Regions from separate parts of the Streptomyces sp. NPDC037273 genome, predicted to be linked through region 3. Evidence: riboswitches for the same ligand, from Rfam matches in the RefSeq annotation. Region 3 holds a riboswitch; each other region holds the start of a gene.

Region 1 (5,356 bases), on a different contig from region 3:
GTCGATAATTTCCTCCATGCTGCGCACACGCGAAGGTCGTCGGCTCGCACCCGAACTGATCTGTCGTCAGGCTTGACCTGCACAGAACCGGCTCACCAGGCTGCCCGATAGTTTCCCGAGGAGATACCCGTGAGGATGCTGATCAACGTTCCGGAGACCGTCGTGGCCGATGCGCTGCGGGGGATGGCGGCGGCTCATCCGGAGCTGACGGTGGATGTGGAGCGGAGGGTGGTGGTGCGGAGGGACGCGCCGGTGGCGGGGAAGGTGGGGCTGGTGTCGGGGGGTGGGTCGGGGCATGAGCCGTTGCACGGGGGGTTCGTGGGGCCGGGGATGTTGGCGGCGGCGTGCCCTGGGGAGGTGTTCACGTCGCCGGTGCCGGACCAGATGGTGAGGGCGGCGGCGGCGGTGGACAGTGGGGCGGGGGTGTTGTTCGTGGTGAAGAACTACACCGGGGACGTGCTGAACTTCGAGATGGCGGCGGAGCTCGCGGAGGACGAGGGGATCCAGGTCGCGAAGGTGCTCGTCGACGACGACGTGGCGGTGCGGGACAGCCTGTACACGGCGGGGCGGCGGGGTACCGGGGGCACTCTGTTCGTGGAGAAGATCGCGGGGGCGGCGGCCGAGGAGGGGGCGCCGCTGGAGCGGGTGGAGGCGATCGCGCGACGGGTGAACGAACGGTCGCGGTCGTTCGGGGTGGCGCTGAGCGCGTGCACGACGCCTGCGAAGGGCAGTCCGACGTTCGATCTCCCCGAGGGGGAGCTGGAGTTGGGTGTCGGGATCCACGGCGAGCCGGGGCGTGAGCGGCGGGCCATGATGACGTCGGGGGAGATCGCCGACTTCGCGGTGGACGCGGTCGTCGAGGACCTGCGCCCGACGGGGCCGGTGCTCGTCCTCGTGAACGGGATGGGCGGCACTCCGCTCCTGGAGCTGTACGGCTTCAACGCGGAGGTGCAGCGGGTGCTCGCGGAGCGGCGTGTGCCCGTGGCGCGGACGCTCGTCGGAAACTATGTGACGTCGCTCGACATGGCCGGCTGCTCCGTGTCGTTGTGCCAGGTGGACGAGGAACTGCTGCGGCTCTGGGACGCTCCGGTGGAGACGCCCGCGCTGCGCTGGGGGCGGTGAGTCGGGCCGTGGGGACACGGGCGAGGTCGCAAGGGGAGAGGGAGAAGGAGATGGTGGGGGCATGACGGAGACCTTCGGTGCGGAGTTCCTGGTGCGCTGGCTCGCGGCGGTCGCCGCGGCCGTCGAGCGCGAGGCGGACCGGCTGACCGAGCTCGACTCGGCGATCGGCGACGCCGACCACGGCGCCAACCTCAAGCGCGGCTTCGCCGCCGTGACCGAGACGCTGGCCAAGGAACCGCCGGCCTTGCCCGGAGCGGTGCTCACCGCCGCCGGGCGACAGCTCATCTCCACCGTCGGCGGCGCGTCGGGGCCCTTGTACGGGACGCTCCTCCGCCGCGCCGGGAAGGCCCTCGGCGAGGACGAGCGGATCGGCCGCGCGCGGCTCGCCGACGCGTTGGGCGCGGGCGTCGCCGCGGTGTCCCAGCTCGGCGGCGCGCAGGTCGGCGACAAGACGATGCTGGACGCGCTGACGCCGGCCGTGGAGGCCCTGCGGGACTCGTTCGGCGCGGCGCGCCGGGCGGCCGATGAGGGTGCCGTGGGGACCGTACCCCTGGTGGCCCGCAAGGGCAGGGCGAGCTACCTGGGCGAGCGGTCCGTCGGGCATCAGGACCCGGGTGCGACGTCCTCGGCGCTGCTGTTCGCGACGCTCGCGGAGACCGCGGACGCGGAGGGGGTGTCGTGAGCGGGGAGGGCGGCTGTACGGCTCCGGAGGCGGGCGGGGCGCGCGGGGGTCCGGCGGGTGCCGGTTCCGCGCATGTCGGCATCGTGCTCGTGTCGCACAGTGCGGCGGTGGCGGGGGCGGTGGCCGAGTTGGCGCGGGGGCTCGCGGGCGGTGGGGAGCTGGCGCCGGTGGCGCCGGCGGGCGGGACCGCCGACGGGGGGCTCGGGACGAGTTCCGAGCTGATCGCGGAGGCGGCGAAGGAGGTCGACCGGGGGGCCGGGGTGGCGCTCCTGGTCGATCTGGGGAGTGCCGTGCTCACCGTGAAGGCCCTGCTGGCCGAGGGGGACGAACTGCCCGAAGGGGCGCGTCTGGTGGACGCGCCGTTCGTCGAGGGGGCGGTCGCGGCGCTGGTGACGGCGAGTGTCGGCGGGGACATCGAGGCGGTGGTGGCGGCGGCTTCGGAGGCGTACGGCTACCGCAAGGAATGAGGCGCGGAGGCGTACGTACACCGCCGGGAACGGGCCTCGGGGGTGGGTGCGCGGAGTGACGGAGAGGCCGCACCGGGTGGCGACCGTGTTGTGATGTACCTGGTCAACGCACTAATGTCGCAGGGCCTTGGTGTACGGGAAACCGGTGAAGTACCGGTGCGGCCCTCGCCACTGTGATCGGGAGGTCCGGCTCCACCCCCGCGGGAACGCCCTCGGGGAAGCCACTGGACCGCGACGGGAGACCGTCGGGGTGTGGGAAGGCGGAGTCGGACGGCATGACCGTCAGCCAGGAGACCGGCCAGGGTGCGTTGTCCATCCACGAGGTGCTGGAGAGGTCTCCCGACCATGCATATAGCCGAGGGGTATCTTCCCCCTGCGCACGCCGCCGCCTGGGGCGTCGCGGCCGCCCCGTTCGTCGTCCACGGGGTCCGCGCGCTGACCCGCGAGGTGCGGTCGAACCCCGAATCCACCCTGCTGCTCGGCGCGTCCGGCGCCTTCACGTTCGTCCTCTCGGCGCTCAAGTTGCCTTCGGTGACGGGTAGTTGCTCCCATCCGACCGGTACGGGCCTGGGCGCGATCCTGTTCCGGCCGCCGATCATGGCCGTCCTCGGCACGATCACCCTGCTGTTCCAGGCGCTGCTGCTCGCCCACGGCGGCCTCACCACGCTCGGCGCGAACGCCTTCTCGATGGCGATCGTCGGGCCCTGGGCGGGTTACGGGACCTACCGGCTGCTGCGGAAGTTCGGTACGCCCCTGATGGTCGCCGTCTTCTTCGGCGCGTTCGTCGCCGACCTCTCCACGTACTGCGTCACCAGCGTGCAGCTGGCGCTCGCCTTCCCCGACCCCGGCAGCGGCGTGCCCGGCGCGCTCGCCAAGTTCGGCGGGATCTTCGCGGTGACGCAGATTCCGCTCGCCGTCAGCGAGGGCCTGCTCACCGTGCTCGTGATGCGGCTCCTCACCCAGTCCAGCAAGGGTGATCTGACCCGCCTGGGCGTGCTCCCCCGCCCGCGCACGGAACTCCAGGACGAGGCGGCCACCCGATGAGCCCCAAGATCAGCCGCAAGATCAGCCGCAACGCGAAGATCAACGGCCTGCTGCTGCTCGTCGTCGTCGCGCTCGCGGTCCTGCCGCTCGTGCTCGGCCTGGGCGACCACAAGGAAGCCCCGTTCACCGGCTCCGACGCGGAGGCCGAGACCGCGATCACCGAGCTCGAGCCCGACTACGAGCCCTGGTTCAGCCCCCTGTACGAACCGCCGTCCGGCGAGATCGAGTCCGCGTTGTTCGCCCTCCAGGCGGCGCTGGGCGCGGGGGTCCTTGCGTACTACTTCGGCCTGCGGCGCGGGCGGCGGCAGGGGACGGCGCTGGCGGCGAAGGCCGGAGGGGCGGCTGAGGCGGATGGGGCGGGTGAGGTGCCGGCCGAGGGGCCCGGCTCCGCCACGACGGCGGCCGACGGCCCCGACGCGCCCGCCGACGGCGACCGCGCTGCCGGTCGTGACACCCGCGGGCCGGGGGCGTAGGCGTTCATGCTGCCGATCGACGCGGCGGCGCACAGCAGTCGCTGGCGCTCTCGCCATCCGGCCGAGAAGGCGCTGCTCGGGTTCGGGCTGACGTTGTGTGCGGTGTGTCTGCCGCCGTGGCCGGGGGCGGTGCTGGTGGCGGCGGTGACGCTGGGGGTGCTGCTGGGACCGGCGGGGGTGGCGGGGCGTCAGCTGTGGCGGGCGTTCCGGGTGCCGCTGGGGTTCTGTGTCACGGGCGCGGTGCCGCTGCTGTTCGAGGTGGGCGGGGCGCGCGGGATGGTGGCGTGGGCGCCCGGTGGTGCGGTGCACGCGGGTGAGTTGTTGTCGCGGACGGCGGCGGCCTCGCTGGGGGTGCTGCTGTTCGCGTTCACGACGCCGGTGTCGGACGTGCTGCCGCGGCTTGTGCGGGCGGGGGTGCCGGCGCCGGTGGTGGACGTGGCGCTCGTGATGTACCGGATCATCTTCCTGCTGCTCGACTCGCTGTCCAAGATCCGGCAGGCGCAGGCGGCCCGGCTCGGCCACACCACGCGGGCCGCGACCTGGCGTTCGCTGGCCGGGCTCGGCGCGACCACCTTCGTGCGGGCCTTCGACCGGGCGCAGCGCCTGCAGTCGGGGCTCGCGGGGCGGGGGTACGACGGGACGCTGCGGGTGCTGGTGCCCGTGTGCCCGGTCTCCCGTGGGTTCCTCGCGGCGACGGGCGGGCTCCTCGGAGGGCTCGTCGCCCTCACTCTCGTACTGGAAAGGTTTCTTCCGTGACGTCTCAGCACCCGGCGACGGCTCAGGGCGCGACGCCCGTGGTGGAGCTGGTGAAGGCGGGTTTCGCCTACGAGGACGGGCCGGCGGTCCTGTCCGGGGTGGACTTCGCGGTGGCGGAGGGCCGGGCCGTCGCGCTCCTCGGCCGCAACGGCAGCGGCAAGACGACGCTGCTGCGGCTGCTGAGCGGGGGGCTGCGGTGCGGGAGCGGGTCGCTGCTCCTCGACGGGGCGCCGGTGGCGTACGACCGGAAGGGGCTCACCCGGCTGCGGTCGACGGTCCAGCTGGTCGCGCAGGATCCGGACGACCAGCTGTTCGCTGCCTCGGTCGGTCAGGACGTGTCGTTCGGGCCGATGAACCTGGGGCTGCCGGAGGAAGAGGTACGGCTCCGGGTGCGCGAGGCGCTGGAGGCGCTGGACATCGTGGCGCTGGAGGACCGGCCGACGCACCTGCTGTCCTACGGGCAGCGCAAGCGGGCCGCGATCGCGGGGGCGGTGGCGATGCGCCCCCGGGTGCTGATCATGGACGAGCCGACGGCGGGGCTCGACCCGCACGGGCAGGAGCGGCTCCTCGACGCGCTCGAACGGCTGCGGGCCTCGGGCACGACGGTGCTGATGGCCACGCACGACGTGGACCTCGCACTGCGCTGGGCCGACGAGGCGGCCGTCCTCTCCCCCGCCGGCCTCCACACCGGCCCGGTCGCCGACCTCCTCTCCGACGACGCCCTCCTCTCCTCCGCCCGCCTCCGCCGCCCCTGGGCCACCTCCGTCACCCGCCTCCTCCGCACCCACGGCCTCCTCCCCCCGGACTCCCCC
Region 2 (5,356 bases), on a different contig from region 3:
CGGGCGCGGCCGGCTTCTTCGCCGTGCCGTACACGATCCTGGTGTACCCGCTGATCTTCACCTTCCTGCCGCGCCTCTGGTCGGTCTCGCACAAGCACGGCTACGTCACCACCTCCGACTTCGTGCGCGGCCGCTTCGGTTCCAAGGGCCTCTCGCTCGCGGTCGCGGTCACCGGCATCCTCGCCACGATGCCGTACATCGCGCTCCAGCTCGTCGGCATCCAGGCCGTCCTGGACGTGATGGGCGTCGGCGGCGGGGAGAACACCCACTGGTTCGTCAAGGACCTGCCGCTGCTGCTCGCCTTCGGTGTGCTCGCGGCCTACACGTACTCCTCGGGTCTGCGCGCCCCGGCGCTCATCGCCTTCGTCAAGGACACCCTGATCTACATCGTCATCGCGGTGGCGATCATCTACATCCCGATCAAGCTGGGCGGCTTCGACGAGATCTTCGCCAAGGCCGGCGAGGCGTACGCGCAGACCAACCCGGCGACCGGCAAGCCGCGTGGCGCCCTCGTCCCCGGTGAGGCAGGCCAGTGGACGTACGCGACGCTGGCGCTCGGCTCGGCGCTCGCGCTGTTCATGTACCCGCACTCCATCACGGCGACCCTGTCGTCCCGGAGCCGTGAGGTCATCCGCCGCAACACCACGATCCTGCCGCTGTACTCGCTGATGCTGGGCCTGCTCGCGCTGCTCGGTTTCATGGCGATCGCCGCCGGCATCAAGGTGAAGAACGGCCAGCTCGCCATCCCGCAGCTGTTCGAGACCATGTTCCCGGCCTGGTTCGCGGGCGTCGCGTTCGCCGCGATCGGCATCGGCGCGCTCGTCCCGGCCGCGATCATGTCGATCGCCGCGGCCAACCTCTTCACCAGGAACATCTACAAGGACTTCATCAAGAAGGACGCGACCCCGGCGCAGGAGACCAAGGTCTCCAAGCTGGTCTCGCTCCTGGTGAAGGTCGGCGCGCTGGTCTTCGTCCTCACCATGGACAAGACGGTCGCGATCAACTTCCAGCTGCTCGGCGGCATCTGGATCCTGCAGACCTTCCCGGCCCTGGTCGGCGGTCTGTTCACCCGCTGGTTCCACCGCTGGGCGCTGCTCGCCGGCTGGGCCGTCGGCATGGTCTACGGCACGGCGGCCGCGTACGGCGTCGCCAGCCCGACCCAGAAGCACTTCGGCGGCTCGGCCGCCGAGATCCCCGGCATCGGCGAGATCGGCTACATCGGTCTCACCGCCTTCGTCCTCAACGTCGTCGTCACGGTCGTCCTGACCTTCGTCCTCAAGGCCCTCAAGGCCCCCGAGGGCATCGACGAGACCTCCCCCGAGGACTACACGGCCGACGCGGGCGACGCCGTCTCCCGCACCGCGGCCCCGAAGGTCGGCGCCGGCGCGCACTGACCCGTAGGCACGGCGGGGGCCCGGGGGAAATCCCCGGGCCCCTTCGCGCGCCGCCGGGGCAGACTGGCGTCATGGACTTCACGATCAGGGCGGTACGGCCCGAGGAGTACGAGGAGCTCGGCGACCTCACCGGCTTCACGTATCTGAACGACGGGCTGCTGCTGCACGGCGAGGACGATTTCTACCTGGCCGTACTGCGCGACACGGAGCGCCGGGCGCGCGAGAGCGAGGTCCTGGTCGCCGCCGACGCGGACGGCCGGATCATCGGCGGGGTGACCTTCGCCCCCGGCGGCACCACCTGGGCGGACATCGCCGTCCCCGGCGAGGCCGAGTTCCGGATGCTCGTGGTCGCGCCGGAGGCCCGCGGCAGGGGCGTCGGAGAGGCGCTCGTACGGGCCTGTGCGGACCGGGCGCGGGCCCTTCCCGACTGCGCCCGCCTGGTGCTCTCCACGGACGCCAAGATGGTCTCGGCGCACCGGATCTACGAGCGGATGGGCTTCGTCCGCACGCCGGAACGGGACTGGCAGCCGATCCCCGAGCACTCCCTGCGGACCTACGCCCTGGAGCTGTAGCCCCCGGACCGACACAACATGTGGGGGGTGCCGTCAGCGGCGCCCCCCACATGTATGCTCATCCTCGCTGTCGACGCAGGGAAATCCGGCGCGAATCCGGAACTGTCCCGCAACGGTGTGCTTCGTGCGGTTTCGTACGGAGCGAGTCCGAGGACCTGCCGGCGGCGCACCCGGTCCGTCCGTTCCGGGTGTCACTGACGTCCGGGCCTCGCGGAGTGGGCCGGTGGACGCGGCGCATCCGCGCGTACGGATGCCTCGCCCGCCTTCCCCCGCCCGCGGCCAGGAGCCGAGCGAGGGAGAGCCCCCACGTGACCATCGCGCCCGCCGATCCGGCCACGGAGATCGAGAGCGACGGACCCGGCACCGTACTGCTGCGGACCCTGACCGATCTCACCGCCGATCTCCCCGACACCGACCCCGGCAAGGTCGCCGCCGCCGCGCTGCGCGGCCGCAGCGCCGCGTCGGACGAGGCGGAACTGCGCGAGCTGGCCACCGAGGCGGCCGCGGGCCTGATCGCCGAGGACCCGGCGTACTCCCGGCTCGCCGCCCGGCTCCTGACCCTCACCATCGCCGACGAGGCGGCCGGCCAGGGCGCGGTCTCCTTCTCCGCCTCCGTGGCCGTCGGTCACCGCGAGGGCCTGATCGCCGACCGCACCGCCGACTTCGTCGCGCTGCACGCCGACCGCCTCGACGCCACGATCGACGCCGCCGGCGACGACCGCTTCGGCTACTTCGGTCTGCGCACCCTCTACTCGCGCTACCTGCTGCGCCACCCGATCACCCGCAAGGTGATCGAGACCCCCCAGCACTTCATGCTCCGGGTGGCCTGCGGCCTCGCGGAGGACGAGAGCGTCCGCGCGCTCGACGAGGTGGCGGCCCTCTACGGCCTGATGAGCCGCCTGGACTACCTGCCCTCCTCCCCCACGCTCTTCAACTCGGGCACCCGCCACCCGCAGATGTCCTCCTGCTACCTCCTGGACTCCCCCCAGGACGAGCTGGACTCCATCTACGACCGCTACCACCAGGTCGCGCGCCTCTCGAAGCACGCCGGCGGCATCGGGCTGTCCTACTCCCGCATCCGCGCCCGCGGTTCGCTGATCCGCGGCACCAACGGCCACTCGAACGGCATCGTCCCGTTCCTGAAGACCCTCGACGCCTCCGTCGCCGCCGTGAACCAGGGCGGCCGCCGCAAGGGCGCCGCCGCGGTCTACCTGGAGACCTGGCACGCCGACATCGAGGAGTTCCTTGAGCTCCGCGACAACACGGGCGAGGACCAGCGCCGTACGCACAACCTGAACCTGGCGCACTGGATCCCGGACGAGTTCATGCGCCGGGTCAACGCGGACGCCGACTGGTCGCTGTTCTCCCCCTCGGACGTGCCCGAGCTCGTCGACCTGTGGGGCGACGAGTTCGACGCCGCCTACCGCGCCGCCGAGGCCAAGGGCCTGGCCCGCAAGTCGATGCCGGCCCGCGACCTGTACGGCCGCATGATGCGGACCCTGGCGCAGACCGGCAACGGCTGGATGACCTTCAAGGACGCCTCGAACCGCACGGCCAACCAGACCGCCGAGCCGGGCTCGGTCGTGCACTCCTCGAACCTCTGCACCGAGATCATCGAGGTCACGAACGACGGCGAGACCGCGGTCTGCAACCTCGGCTCGGTCAACCTCGGCTCGTTCGTCGTGGGTTCGGACATCGACTGGGACCGCCTGGACGAGACCGTCCGCACGGCCGTCACCTTCCTCGACCGGGTCGTCGACATCAACTTCTACCCGACCGAGCAGGCCGGCAACTCCAACGCCCGCTGGCGTCCGGTCGGCCTGGGCGCCATGGGTCTCCAGGACGTCTTCTTCCAGCTGAAGCTGCCGTTCGACTCCGCCGAGGCGCGCGCGCTGTCCACCCGTATCGCCGAGCGGATCATGCTCGCCGCCTACGAGGCCTCCGCCGACCTCGCCGAGCGCAACGGCCCGCTCCCCGCCTGGGAGAAGACCCGCACGGCCCGCGGCGTCCTGCACCCGGACCACTACGACGTCGAGCTGAACTGGCCGGAGCGCTGGGCCGCCCTGCGCGAGCGGGTCGCCGCGGTCGGCATGCGCAACTCGCTGCTCCTGGCGATCGCGCCGACGGCGACCATCGCCTCGATCGCGGGCGTCTACGAGTGCATCGAGCCGCAGGTCTCCAACCTGTTCAAGCGCGAGACGCTCTCCGGCGAGTTCCTCCAGGTCAACTCGTACCTCGTCGACGAGCTGAAGAAGCTCGGCGTGTGGGACGCGCAGACCCGGGACGCGCTGCGCGACTCCAGCGGTTCGGTCGCCGGCTTCACCTGGATCCCGGCCGAGACGCGCGAGCTGTACCGCACGGCCTGGGAGATCCCGCAGCGCGGCCTGATCGACATGGCCGCCGCCCGTACGCCGTTCCTGGACCAGTCGCAGTCGCTGAACCTGTTCCTGGAGACGCCGACGATCGGCAAGCTGTCGTCGATGTACGCGTACGCCTGGAAGCAGGGACTGAAGACGACGTACTACCTGCGCTCGCGCCCGGCGACCCGGATCGCCCGCGCCGCCCAGGCGTCCACCACGGCCGCCGCCCCCATCCCCGTCCAGCAGGCGGTCCTCGACGCCGACGCGCTCGCCTGCTCCCTTGAGAACCCCGAGTCCTGCGAGGCCTGCCAGTAATGAGCACCAACGAGAAGAAGAACCTGCTCGACCCTGGCTTCGAGCTGACTCTCCGCCCCATGCGCTACCCGGACTTCTACGAGCGCTACCGGGACGCGATCAAGAACACCTGGACGGTGGAGGAGGTCGACCTCCACTCCGACGTCGCCGACCTCGCCAAGCTGACCCCGGCCGAGCAGCACATGATCGGCCGTCTGGTCGCGTTCTTCGCGACGGGCGACTCGATCGTCGCGAACAACCTGGTCCTGACGCTCTACAAGCACATCAACTCCCCGGAGGCGCGGCTGTACCTGAGCCGTCAGCTCTTCGAGGAAGCGGTCCACGTCCAGTTCTACCTGACCCTCCTGGACACCTACCTGCCCGACCCGGACGACCGCGCCGCCGCGTTCGACGCCGTCGAGAACATCCCCTCCATCCGCGAGAAGGCGCAGTTCTGCTTCAAGTGGATGGACTCGGTCGAGAAGATCGACCGGCTGGAGACGGCCTCCGACCGCCGCCGCTTCCTGCTGAACCTGATCTGCTTCGCCGCCTGCATCGAGGGCCTGTTCTTCTACGGCGCCTTCGCGTACGTGTACTGGTTCCGGTCCCGCGGCCTGCTGCACGGCCTGGCGACCGGCACCAACTGGGTGTTCCGCGACGAGACCATGCACATGAACTTCGCGTTCGAGGTCGTCGACACCGTCCGCAAGGAGGAGCCCGAGCTCTTCGACGCCGA
Region 3 (5,356 bases):
GCCGTGGTGGATCTCGTACCCTTCGACGCGCTCGCCGAGCGCCTCGCCGACCGGGCGGGCGAGGGTCTTCTCGACCCCGAAGCGGACGTGGACGGGGAGCAGCCCGAGCCCGTCGACGACACCGGCCTTGGACTCGACGTCGTCCTCGATGCGCTCGCCGAGGGCCTGGAAGCCGCCGCAGATGCCGAGGACGGGACGGCCCTCGGCCGCGCGGCGGGCGAGCTCGTCGGCGAGGCCGCGCTCGCGCAGCCAGGCGAGCGCCTTGACGGTGCCCCGGGTGCCGGGGACGACGACGAGGTCGGCGTCGACGAGTTCTTCCGGACGGTCGACGAAGCGGACGACGACGCCCGGTTCGGCGGCCAGCGCGTCGACGTCGGTGAAGTTGGACATCAGGGGGATCGCGCAGACGGCGACCCGCAGCACGTCGGCGCCGACCGGCGGGGCGACCACGGACTCGCGGACGGTGCCCCGCAGGGAGACGCGGAGGCCGTCCTCCTCGTCGATGCCGAGACCGTGGGCGTACGGCAGGACGCCGAAGGTACGGCGGCCGGTGAGGCCCTGGAGCATGTCGAGGCCGGGTTCGAGCAGGGTCACGTCACCGCGGAACTTGTTGACCAGGTAGCCGGCGACGAGGGACTGGTCCTCGGGGCTCAGGAGCGCCGTCGTGCCGAAGAACTGGGCGAAGACACCGCCCCGGTCGATGTCGCCGACGACGACCACGGGCAGCTTCGCGGCCCGCGCGATGCCCATGTTCACGATGTCCGTGCGCCGCAGGTTGATCTCGGCCGGACTGCCCGCCCCTTCGCAGATCACGGCGTCGTATCTGCCCCGGAGTTCCTCCAGGCACGCCAGGACGGGCTCGAAGAGTTCCTTCTGCCGCCCGCCGTGGTAGCCGCGGGCGCTCAGCTCGCCGACCGGCTTGCCCATGAGGACGACCTGGCTGGAGCGGTCGCTGCCGGGCTTGAGCAGCACCGGGTTCATCAGGGCGGTCGCTTCGACGCGCGCGGCCTGCGCCTGCATGGCCTGGGCGCGGCCGATCTCGGCGCCCTCGCGGGTGACGAAGGAGTTGAGGGACATGTTCTGTCCCTTGAACGGTGCGACCTTGATCCCCTGCCGGACCAGCCAGCGGCAGATGCCGGCCGTCACGACGCTCTTGCCGGCGTCCGACGTGGTCCCGGCGACGAGCAGTCCGCCACCCCTCATGCGTTCCTCCGCTTCAGCGCGCTCGCGATCAGCCGGCCGCCCACGCAGGCGGCCAGGGTCAGTCCGGTGACCCGGCGGGACAGCCGGACCGCCCGCTCGATGTCGGCGACCTCGACGGCCCGCCCCTCCCCGTTGAGCACGGGCCGGTGCTCGACCCGGCCGCCGTACGCGAGGGTGCCGCCGAGCCGCACGCCGAGGGAGCCCGCGAAGGAGGCCTCGACGGGTCCTGCGTTGGGGCTGGGGTGCTTCGCCGCGTCCGCCCGCCAGGCCCGTACGGCCCCGCGCGGGTTCCCGCCGGCGACGGTCGCCAGGGCGGCGGTGAGGCGCGCCCCGGGCCAGCCGGCCACGTCGTCGAGCCGGGCCGAGGCCCAGCCGAAGCGGCGCAGCCGCGGCGACTTGTGCCCGACCATCGCGTCCAGGGTGTTGACGGCCCGGAAGCCGACGAGTCCCGGCACGCCCGCGACGGCGCCCCAGAACAGGGCGCCGACCACCGCGTCGGAGGTGTTCTCGGCGACGGATTCGACGACCGCGCGGGCCATCGCGGGACCGTCGAGGGAGTGCGGGTCGCGCCCGCAGAGGTGGGGCAGCCGCTCGCGCGCCACCTCCAGGTCCCCGGCGGCCAGCGCGCCGCCGATGGCGCGGGCCTCGCGCCCCAGGGTCGTCCCGCCGACGACGGCCCAGACGGCGGCCGCGGTCAGGGCGACGGAGGCGGCGCGGCTGCCCCGTACCGTACGGGCGGCGAGGGCGCCGGCGGCGGCGGTGGTCCCGGCGCAGACGGCCGTGTGGAGGGCTCCCCAGCCGCGGTGGTCGTGCCACAGGGCCCGTTCGACGCCGGCCGCCGCCCGGCCGAACGCGGCGACGGGATGGCCGCGGCGGGGATCGCCGACGAGCCGGTCGACGGCGAGGCCGAGGGCCGCTCCGTACGCGAAGACACCGGTGGCTCGGGAAACGCTGCGGCTGCAGCCGGGCATGGCGCTATGTCCTCACTCAGGGTCCGCGCCCTGGATCGACGTGACCGGCGGCGAGAGTTCCTGACTCCCGGACCCTTCGGATCCGGTCACAGTGGCGGGACCGCGCCGGATTCGCACCGGGCTTCCTCTGCTGCCGCCGTAATGGCCCCGGAAGTCCACCACGGGCCGAGAACACCCGTCAACTCACCCTTGACCTGCGTCGCGTCACTGTGCGGAGCACCACAAACACGACGGCCGGGCGGCCCGCTCCCGAAGGTGCGGACCGCCCGGCCGAGGTAACCGGGGACCGTCAGGCGACGATCAGGTAGATGCCGTACGCCACGGCCGCCAGGCACAGGGCGAAGCAGGCGTAGGCGCCGGTGCGGGCCAGGACGGCGGAGCCGCCCTGGGCGGCGGCCTGCTCCTGCTTGGAGAGGCCGATGATGCCGAGGGTGAAGAGGCCCACCAGGGCGACGGTCGCCACGAGGCTGACTCCGAAGACGGAGCCGAGGGCTGCCCAGTCGATCTTCATGCTTGGTTCCAGTTCCTTAGACCGCGGCGGCGGGGGCCGGGGGAGCGGCAGGGTCCGTGGGGACCGGCGCGGGGATGGTGGTCTTGAGGTCCTCGTCCGCGACGGCGGCGACGGAGCCGGCCGGCGGCGGGGTGACGGCGGCGATCGCGGTGGTGACCACGCCGTCGGCCTCGGCCTCGGCCTCGACGTCGTTGACGTTGGTGTGGTCGACCACCTGGCGGCGGGAGATCAGCCAGATGCCGAGGCAGGAGGCGACCAGGAAGGCCGCGACCGTGTAGACGCCCCAGTCGCCCTGGCGGGCGATGTACTCGGCTCCCGCGGCGACCAGGCCGGCGGCCGGCAGGGTCAGGCCCCAGGCGACGAACATGCGGGTGGCCGTCGACCAGCGGACGACGCCGCCCTTGCGGCCCAGGCCCGCGCCCATCACGGCACCGGAGACGGAGTGCGTGGTGGAGAGGGAGAAGCCCAGGTGGGAGGAGGCCAGGATGACCGTGGCCGCGCTGGTCTGGGCGGCGAAGCCCTGCTGCGGCTGGAGGTCCGTGAGGCCCTTGCCCATGGTGCGGATGATGCGCCAGCCGCCGAGGTAGGTGCCGAGCGCGATCGCCAGGCCCGCGGACACGATGACCCAGACCGGCGGGTTGGAGCCCGGGGCGAGGGTGCCGCCGGCGACCAGGGCGAGGGTGATGATGCCCATCGTCTTCTGGGCGTCGTTGGTGCCGTGGGCGAGGGAGACGAGGCCGGCGGAGGCGATCTGGCCGACCCGGTAGCCCTTGGCGGTGTGCTTCTCGTCGGTCTTGGCGCCGATCTTGTACGTCAGCTTCGTGCCCAGCATCGCGGCGATGCCCGCGACGATCGGAGCGGCGATGGCCGGGATGAGGACCTTGGTGACGACGACGTCGCCGTTGACACCGCTGACGCCGATCGAGGCGATCGTCGCACCGATGAGGCCGCCCATCAGCGCGTGGGAGGAGCTGGACGGCAGGCCGACCAGCCAGGTCACCAGGTTCCAGAGGATCGCGCCGACGAGCGCGGCGAGGATCACTTCGGGCTGGATGCCCTCCTCGTTGACCAGGCCCTTGGAGATCGTCTTGGCGACCTCCACGGACAGGAACGCTCCGACGAGGTTCAGAACGGCGGACATGGCCACCGCCGTCTTGGGCTTGAGCGCACCGGTCGAGATGGTCGTGGCCATCGCGTTGGCGGTGTCGTGGAAACCGTTCGTGAAATCGAACACGAGAGCTGTCACGACCACAATGGCGAGCAGCAGCGTGATGTGTTCCATTTACCCAGGCAATCGTTTGACGTCAGTGGCTCGTCGAACGTAAGCAACCTGGGTGAACGGAAGATGAACTGGGGCGGGCGACGTGGTGTCCCTAACCGGTGTCAAGAGATTCCGCTTAGCCCTTCGGCGGGCCGGCTGTCCACGATGCGGTCACCCCGCAACCCCGGGTAATCCGGGGCCTCACGGGACACACGCGACCTGTCCCGCTTCCTCCCCCGGCACCCCGTTCCGCTCCCTGGACCGGACCATCCGACCGGGGGACCCCGCCGAGGAGATCCATGTCACTCCCCGGGGGCCCCTCCACCCGCTCCGCGCACCCGCTCCGCGCACCCGGCCCGGCTCCCTCCGGTGGCACCGCGCCGCGACCCTGCCGACACTGGGATCGTGCGCCCGGCTACAGCGACGGCAGCGGCCGTCACCACCCTGATCGGTGTCGGCGCGGCCGCGGTAGTGGCCGGCCGGTACGCCAGCGACGTCGCCCTCAAGGCGCCGTCCGGACGTCCCCTGCCCGGAGATCCCAAACTGACCGTGCACGCCACGGGCCCCGAACGGATCACCCTCACCCGCAGCCTCGCCTCCCTGCGCCCCGGTACCTACGGAATGGCGGCCCCGGGGCTGCACGCCGTCGTCGGACCCGTCCTCGACCGCGTCCCGCACACCGCCGACACCGTCGTCCGCCGCCTGGAACGGGTCGAGCTCGGCACCCCGGCCCCCGGCGCCCGCGTCCGCCTCACCCCGCAGCTGCACCGCGGCACCCCCACCACCGCCCTCGGTCTCCCCCACGAGGACGTCGAGATCCCCGGCGAACTCGGCCCCCTGCCCGCCTGGCTCGTGCCCGGCCCCCGCACCACCTGGGTGATCGCCCTGCACGGCCTCGGCACCACCCGCGAGCACCCGCTGAACGTCGTCTCCTTCTTCAGCCACCGCAAGATCCCCGTCCTCATCCCCGCCTACCGCGGCGACGAAGGCGCGCCCCCGTCCCCGGAAGGCCTCGCCCACCTCGGCGACTCCGAGTGGCGGGACGTCGACGCGGCCATCCGCTACGCCGTCCGCCGCGGCGCCGCCAAGGTCGTCCTGCACGGCTGGGGCACCGGCGCCTCCGCGGCGCTGCGGGCCGCCGCCGAATCCGGGGTGCGCGACCGGATCTCCGGCCTCGTCCTCGACTCCCCGGTCCTCGACTGGGAGGTCACCCTCCGCCACCTCGCCGCGGCCCGCCACGTCCCCGGACCCCTGCTGCCGCTCGCCGTCCGTGCCGCCCAGGGCAGGACGGGGCCGCACGGCGACCGCCTCAGGGCCGCCTCCGAACCCGACGCCCTGCGCGTCCCCGTCCTCCTCCTGCACGGCCCCGACGACACCATCGCCCCCTGGGAGACCTCCGTCGAACTCGCC
Region 4 (5,356 bases), on a different contig from region 3:
GACGGTGAGGTCGACGGAGCGGAGGCGCTTCTCGTACGAGAGTCCGTGCAGGCGGAGCTCGGTCACGCGGGTGTTCCTTCCGGGCGGCGGCGCATCAGCCAGAGGAAGAAGGGGCCGCCGGTGAGGGCGGTGAGGACGCCGACGGGGATGTCCTGGGGCGCGGCGACGGTCCGGGCGCCGAGGTCGGCGAGGACGAGGGCGAGCGCGCCGCCGAGCGCGGCGACGGGGAGGAGGCGGCGGTGCGGGGCGCCGACGGCGAGGCGGGCGGCGTGCGGGGCCATCAGGCCGATGAAGCCGACGGCTCCGCTGGCGGCGACCATGACGGCGGTGACGAGGGAGGCGAGGACGAAGACGGCGGCGCGGAAGCGGGCGGTGTCGAGGCCGAGGACGGTGGCGCCCTCCTCGCCGGTGAGGAGCAGGTCGAGGGGGCGGGCGAGGGCGAGGAGGGCGCCGACGCCGAGGGCGAGGACGGCGGCGGGCAGGGCGAGGGTGTCCCAGCGGGCGCTGCCGAGTCCGCCGAGGGACCAGTACAGGGCTTCCTGGAACTGTTCGGGCCGGCCGGCGACGACGAGGAGCAGGGTGGCGAGGGCGGACAGGATGTAGGAGACGGCGACTCCGGCGAGGACGAGCCGGGTGCCGGTCATGGTCCCGCCGCGGCGCGCGAGCCCGTAGACGAGGACGAGGGCGAGGAGGGCGCCGGCGAAGGCTCCGGCGGGCAGGGCGAGCGTGGTGGTGACCCCTCCCCCGATGCCGAGGACCAGGACGAGGACGGCGCCGGCGGAGGCTCCGGAGGAGATCCCGAGGAGGAAGGGGTCGGCGAGCCGGTTGCGTACGAGGGCCTGGAGGACGGCGCCGACGACGGCGAGTCCGGCGCCGACGACGGTCCCGAGGAGGACCCGGGGCAGGCGTACGTCGAGCACGATCGTCCGGTACGGCGAGGGGCCCGCCCGCCCGGTGAGGGCGTCGAGGACCTGGCCGGGCGGGACGCGGACGGAGCCGAGGGCGAGGGAGGCGAGCGCGGCGGCGGCGAGGGCGAGGACGAGTCCGGCGACGACGAGCGCGTACCGGACGGGGCGCGCGGGGGCCGGGGCCCGGACGGGAGTCGTCCGGGCCGGCGGGAGGGTCGCGGTCACCGGGCGGCGGGGTGGAGCTGGGCGGCGAGCTTGTCGACGGCGGCGGGGACGCGGACGCCGAGGACGGTGTCGGAGAGCGGCAGGACGGCGAACCTGCGGTTCCTGATCGCGGGGACGTCCTTGAGCGCGGGGTCGTCGAGGAGCCGCTTCTTCTTCTGTTCGACGGTGGTGGAGCCGTAGTCGTAGATCACGACGACCTCGGGGCGGCGGTCGACGACCTGTTCCCAGGTGGCGTCGCCGAAGGCCTTGTCGAGGTCGGCGAAGACGTTCCGGCCGCCGGCGCGGGTGATGAGCTCGTCGCCGATGCCCTTGCCGCCCGCGGTGAAGGCGGTCTTGTCGCCGCTGTCGTACACGAAGACGGAGACGGGTTCGACGCCGGCGAGCCGCTTCGCGGTGGCGGAGACGCCGGCGCGGGCCTGCCGGATCCATGCCTCCGCCCGGTCTCCGACGCCGAACGTGCGGCCGGTCTCGCGGACTTCGCGGTAGAGGTCCTCGACGGAGGGCGAACCCGTGGGGCAGTACTCGGTGTTGAGCCGGGTGTGGATGCCGGAGCGCCCGAGGTCGTCACGGCTGCGGCCGTCCTTGGCGGAGAAGGCCGAGGAGTAACCGCCGTACACGAAGTCGGGATTGGCCGCGAGGAGCGCCTCCTTGGACGGGTACTCCTTCGCCAGGACGGGGACGGAGTCGTACGCCTTCTTGTAGGCGGGCAGGATCGCGTCGTCGAGGTACGCGGTGCCGACGAGCGACTTCTCCAGGCCGAGGGCCAGCATGATCTCGGTGACGTGCTGGTTCATGGCGACCGCGCGCTTCGGCGGCGCCTGGTAGGTGGTCGTCACTCCGCAGTTGGTGACGGTGTACGGGAATCCCGCGGCGGGTTTCGCGGCGGGCGCGGCGGCCTCGGGGGCGGCCGAGCAGGCGGCGAGCAGGGGGATCAGTGCGGCTGCGGACAGCAGCGGGCGGCGCCAGGACATGCGGGAACAGGCCTCCTCCGGGGATTTCCACGTCCCCGATCGGCGGTGAGAAGGCGGCAGGTCAGTTCCTGGCTTCCGCCCCGACGGGGGGGGGCGGTCACAGTGGCGGGACCGTGCCGGATTCGCACCGGCTTCCTGGGTCCTGCCGCCCGTTGGTCCCGGCCAGTCTCTCACTCGGGCCAGGACGAGTCGCGGATGGTGCTCACGAAGTCGCCGGGGACGAAGCCGGGCACGTAGTGGCGGAGCACGTCGGCCTTGACGTTGCCGAAGGTGGTGCCGGGTTTGGGCGCGATGCCCTCGGCGAAGGCCGCCAGGATGCGGTTCTTGAAGTCGGGCCGGGGGTGGGCGGCGACGATCGCGGCCCGGTCCTCCGGGGTGACGGCGGCGGGGTCGTCGTAGCCGATGCCGAGCACGTCGTACTCGACTCCGGCCGTCACGAGCGCCACCTCGGGCTCCATGAACTCCGGTACGCCGGGGGTGGTGTGCAGGGCGATGGCGGTCCAGACGCGGCGGACGGCGTCCTCGTCGGCGCCCTGGCCCCGGAGGAACGCGGCGGCCTCCTCGGCCCCGTCGACCTCGAAGCGGCGGCCGCTCCCCCGGTGCTTCTCGCCGAGGCCGAGGTCGTGGAACATCGCGCCGACGTAGAGCAGTTCGGGGTCGAACGCGAGGCCGCGGGCGCGGCCCTGGAGGGCGCCGAAGAGGTAGACGCGGCGGGAGTGGTCGTACACGAGGTCGCCGGTGGTGTCGCGGACGAGTTCGGTGGCGGCGGTGGCGAGCTTGCTGTCGGGGATGAGCTGCATCGGGTTCATGGGGCAAGCCTCGTCGCCGGCGGGGCGGGCCCGCCATGTCCTCAGGGACAGGCATCCCACAGAATCGGACACATGACGACGACGCACGAGGTGTGGGTGTTCGCCTTCGACGGGGTCAGGCTGCTCGATGTCTCGGCCCCGCTGGAGGTGTTCTCGACGGCCGGGTCCGGTTACCGGGTGCGGGTGTGCACGCCCGACGGGCGGGACGTACGGACCTCCTGCGGGCTGCGGATCGGCGCGGACCGGGCGGCCGGGGAGGTCACGGGCGCGGACACGCTGCTCGTGCCCGGGGCGGTGGACGTGGAGCGGTGCGTGGCGGCGGCGCCGGTGGTGGCGGGGCTCGCGGCGCGCTCGGGGCGGGTGGCGTCGGTGTGCACGGGCGCGTTCGCGCTGGCGGCGGCGGGGCTGCTGGCCGGGCGGCGGGCGGCCACGCACTGGGAGCACGCGGCGGAGCTGGCGCGCCGGTTCCCGGCGGTGGCGGTGGACCGGGACGCGATCCACGTGCGGGACGGGGAGGTGTGGTCCTCGGCGGGGGTGACGGCCGGGATCGACCTGTGCCTGGCGCTCCTGGAGGAGGACCGGGGGCCCGGGGCGGCCCGGGCGGTGGCGCGGGACCTGGTGGTGTTCCTGCAGCGGCCGGGCGGGCAGTCGCAGTTCTCGGCGGCCTCGCGGACTCCCCCGACGGGGCATCCGGTGGTCCGGCCGCTCCTGGACGCGGTGGCGGCCGATCCGGCGGCGGACCACAGCGCGCCGGTGCTCGCGCGGCGCGCGGGGGTCAGCCCGCGGCATCTGGCCCGCCTGTTCCGGGAGCAGGTCGGGGCGACGCCCGCGGGGTACGTGGAGCGGGTGCGGGTGGAGGCGGCGCGGATGCTGCTGGAGGGCGGGGCGAGCGTGACGGGGGCGGCGGCGCGGAGCGGGCTCGGGAGCGACGAGACGCTGCGGAGGGCGTTCGCCCGGCATTTCGGGGTGACGCCCTCCGCGTATCTGTCCAGGTTCCGGACGACGACTCGGGACGGTGCCTACGCGTAGGCCTCGACGATCTCGACCTCTTCCTCGGTGACGACTCCGTCGACGATGGTGAAGGAGCGGAACTGGAAGGGGCCGGCGGAGTCGGTGTCGGCGGTGGAGACGAGGACGTAGTGGGCCTGGGGCTCGTTGGCGTACGAGATGTCCGTGCGGGACGGGTAGGCCTCGGTGGCGGTGTGGGAGTGGTAGACGATGACGGGTTCCTCGTCGCGGTCGTCCATCTCGCGGTAGAGCTTGAGGAGGTCCGCGGAGTCGAACTCGTAGAACGTGGGCGAGCGGGCCGCGTTCAGCATCGGGATGAACCGCTCGGGGCGGCCGCTGCCGGCCGGGCCCGCGACCACGCCGCAGGCCTCGTCGGGGTGGTCCGCGCGGGAGTGTTCCACGATCTGGTCGTACAGGGCCCGGGTGATGGTCAGCATGCCGACAGGATAAGCAGACGGGCCGCCTCGTACCGAGGAGTGGTACGGGGCGGCCCGGATGCTGGGACGGGGGTCCGTCAGGAGCGCTTGGCGAAGGCGGCGCCCTCGGGGTTGCGGGCCTTGAGGACCAGGTAGGAGACGGCGAGGATCAGGCCCCAGACGGGGGCGCCGTAGAGGGCGACCCGGTTGTCCTTGTCCATGCCCATGGTGACGATGACCATGGCGATGAAGGCGAGCGAGAAGACGCTGAACCAGATGCCGCCGGGCGCCTTGAACGGCGACTGGGGCAGCTCGCCGCGGTCGGCCTTGAGCCGGTAGCGGATCTGGCAGATCAGGATGACGATCCAGGCCCACATGCCGGAGATGGTGGCGAAGGAGACGACGTAGTTGAACGCCTCGCCGGGCCACTGGTAGTTGATCCAGACGCCGACCATCATCAGCGCGGCGGAGACCGTGGTGCCGACCAGCGGGGTGCCGGACTTCGTCAGGCGGGTGAAGACCTTCGGGCCCTGGCCGTTGAGCGCGAGGTCGCGCAGCATGCGGCCGGTGGAGTACATGCCCGAGTTGCAGGAGGACAGGGCCGCCGTCAGGACGACGAAGTTGACGATGGCGGCGCCGATGCCGAGGCCCATCTTCTCGAAGGCCGCGACGAACGGGGAGACGCCGGGCTTGAACTCGGTCCACGGGACGACCGACAGGATCATGATCAGCGCGCCGACGTAGAAGACGGCGATGCGCCACGGCACGGTGTTGATCGCCTTCGGCAGGACCGTCTTCGGGTCCTTGGACTCACCGGCGGTGACGCCGACGAGCTCGACCGCGAGGAAGGCGAACATGACCATCTGGAGGGTCATCAGGGTGGAGAAGATGCCGTCCTTGCCGGCGAAGAAGCCGCCGAGGTCCCACAGGTGGGTGACGGAGGCGGTGTCGCCGGCGTCGGAGAAGCCCAGGGTGAGGATGCCGGCGCAGATCAGGATCATGCCGACGATCGCGGTGAC

What was found. Region 3 has a riboswitch for cobalamin ahead of ACZ7G1_RS32310 (cobalamin biosynthesis protein). Riboswitches for the same ligand answer to the same signal wherever they lie in the genome.
Region 1: linked by a shared signal. The riboswitch ahead of ACZ7G1_RS01765 (energy-coupling factor ABC transporter permease) and the one ahead of ACZ7G1_RS32310 (cobalamin biosynthesis protein) in region 3 are both predicted to bind cobalamin.
Region 2: linked by a shared signal. The riboswitch ahead of ACZ7G1_RS10560 (ribonucleoside-diphosphate reductase subunit alpha) and the one ahead of ACZ7G1_RS32310 (cobalamin biosynthesis protein) in region 3 are both predicted to bind cobalamin.
Region 4: linked by a shared signal. The riboswitch ahead of ACZ7G1_RS33275 (ABC transporter substrate-binding protein) and the one ahead of ACZ7G1_RS32310 (cobalamin biosynthesis protein) in region 3 are both predicted to bind cobalamin.

The regions. Positions count from the first base shown of each region.
Region 1 covers NZ_JBVJVO010000001.1:396,765-402,120, reverse strand. Annotated here, with positions in the region: gene dhaK (dihydroxyacetone kinase subunit DhaK) at 130-1,122, shown strand; gene dhaL (dihydroxyacetone kinase subunit DhaL) at 1,184-1,804, shown strand; gene ACZ7G1_RS01770 (PTS-dependent dihydroxyacetone kinase phosphotransferase subunit DhaM) at 1,885-2,271, shown strand; cobalamin riboswitch at 2,356-2,588, shown strand; gene ACZ7G1_RS01765 (energy-coupling factor ABC transporter permease) at 2,617-3,315, shown strand; gene ACZ7G1_RS01760 (energy-coupling factor ABC transporter substrate-binding protein) at 3,336-3,788, shown strand; gene cbiQ (cobalt ECF transporter T component CbiQ) at 3,795-4,544, shown strand; gene ACZ7G1_RS01750 (ATP-binding cassette domain-containing protein) at 4,541-5,356, shown strand, end outside.
Region 2 covers NZ_JBVJVO010000003.1:271,023-276,378, reverse strand. Annotated here, with positions in the region: gene mctP (monocarboxylate uptake permease MctP) at 1-1,394, shown strand, start outside; gene ACZ7G1_RS10565 (GNAT family N-acetyltransferase) at 1,466-1,966, shown strand; cobalamin riboswitch at 1,984-2,143, shown strand; gene ACZ7G1_RS10560 (ribonucleoside-diphosphate reductase subunit alpha) at 2,275-4,641, shown strand; gene ACZ7G1_RS10555 (ribonucleotide-diphosphate reductase subunit beta) at 4,641-5,356, shown strand, end outside.
Region 3 covers NZ_JBVJVO010000016.1:132,652-138,007, forward strand. Annotated here, with positions in the region: gene ACZ7G1_RS32305 (cobyric acid synthase) at 1-1,203, opposite strand, end outside; gene ACZ7G1_RS32310 (cobalamin biosynthesis protein) at 1,200-2,174, opposite strand; cobalamin riboswitch at 2,210-2,349, opposite strand; gene ACZ7G1_RS32315 (hypothetical protein) at 2,464-2,685, opposite strand; gene ACZ7G1_RS32320 (inorganic phosphate transporter) at 2,702-3,967, opposite strand; gene ACZ7G1_RS32325 (alpha/beta hydrolase) at 4,352-5,356, shown strand, end outside.
Region 4 covers NZ_JBVJVO010000017.1:133,172-138,527, forward strand. Annotated here, with positions in the region: gene ACZ7G1_RS33265 (ABC transporter ATP-binding protein) at 1-66, opposite strand, end outside; gene ACZ7G1_RS33270 (FecCD family ABC transporter permease) at 63-1,133, opposite strand; gene ACZ7G1_RS33275 (ABC transporter substrate-binding protein) at 1,130-2,104, opposite strand; cobalamin riboswitch at 2,147-2,282, opposite strand; gene ACZ7G1_RS33280 (HD domain-containing protein) at 2,275-2,913, opposite strand; gene ACZ7G1_RS33285 (GlxA family transcriptional regulator) at 2,986-3,942, shown strand; gene ACZ7G1_RS33290 (M67 family metallopeptidase) at 3,933-4,358, opposite strand; gene ACZ7G1_RS33295 (amino acid permease) at 4,436-5,356, opposite strand, start outside.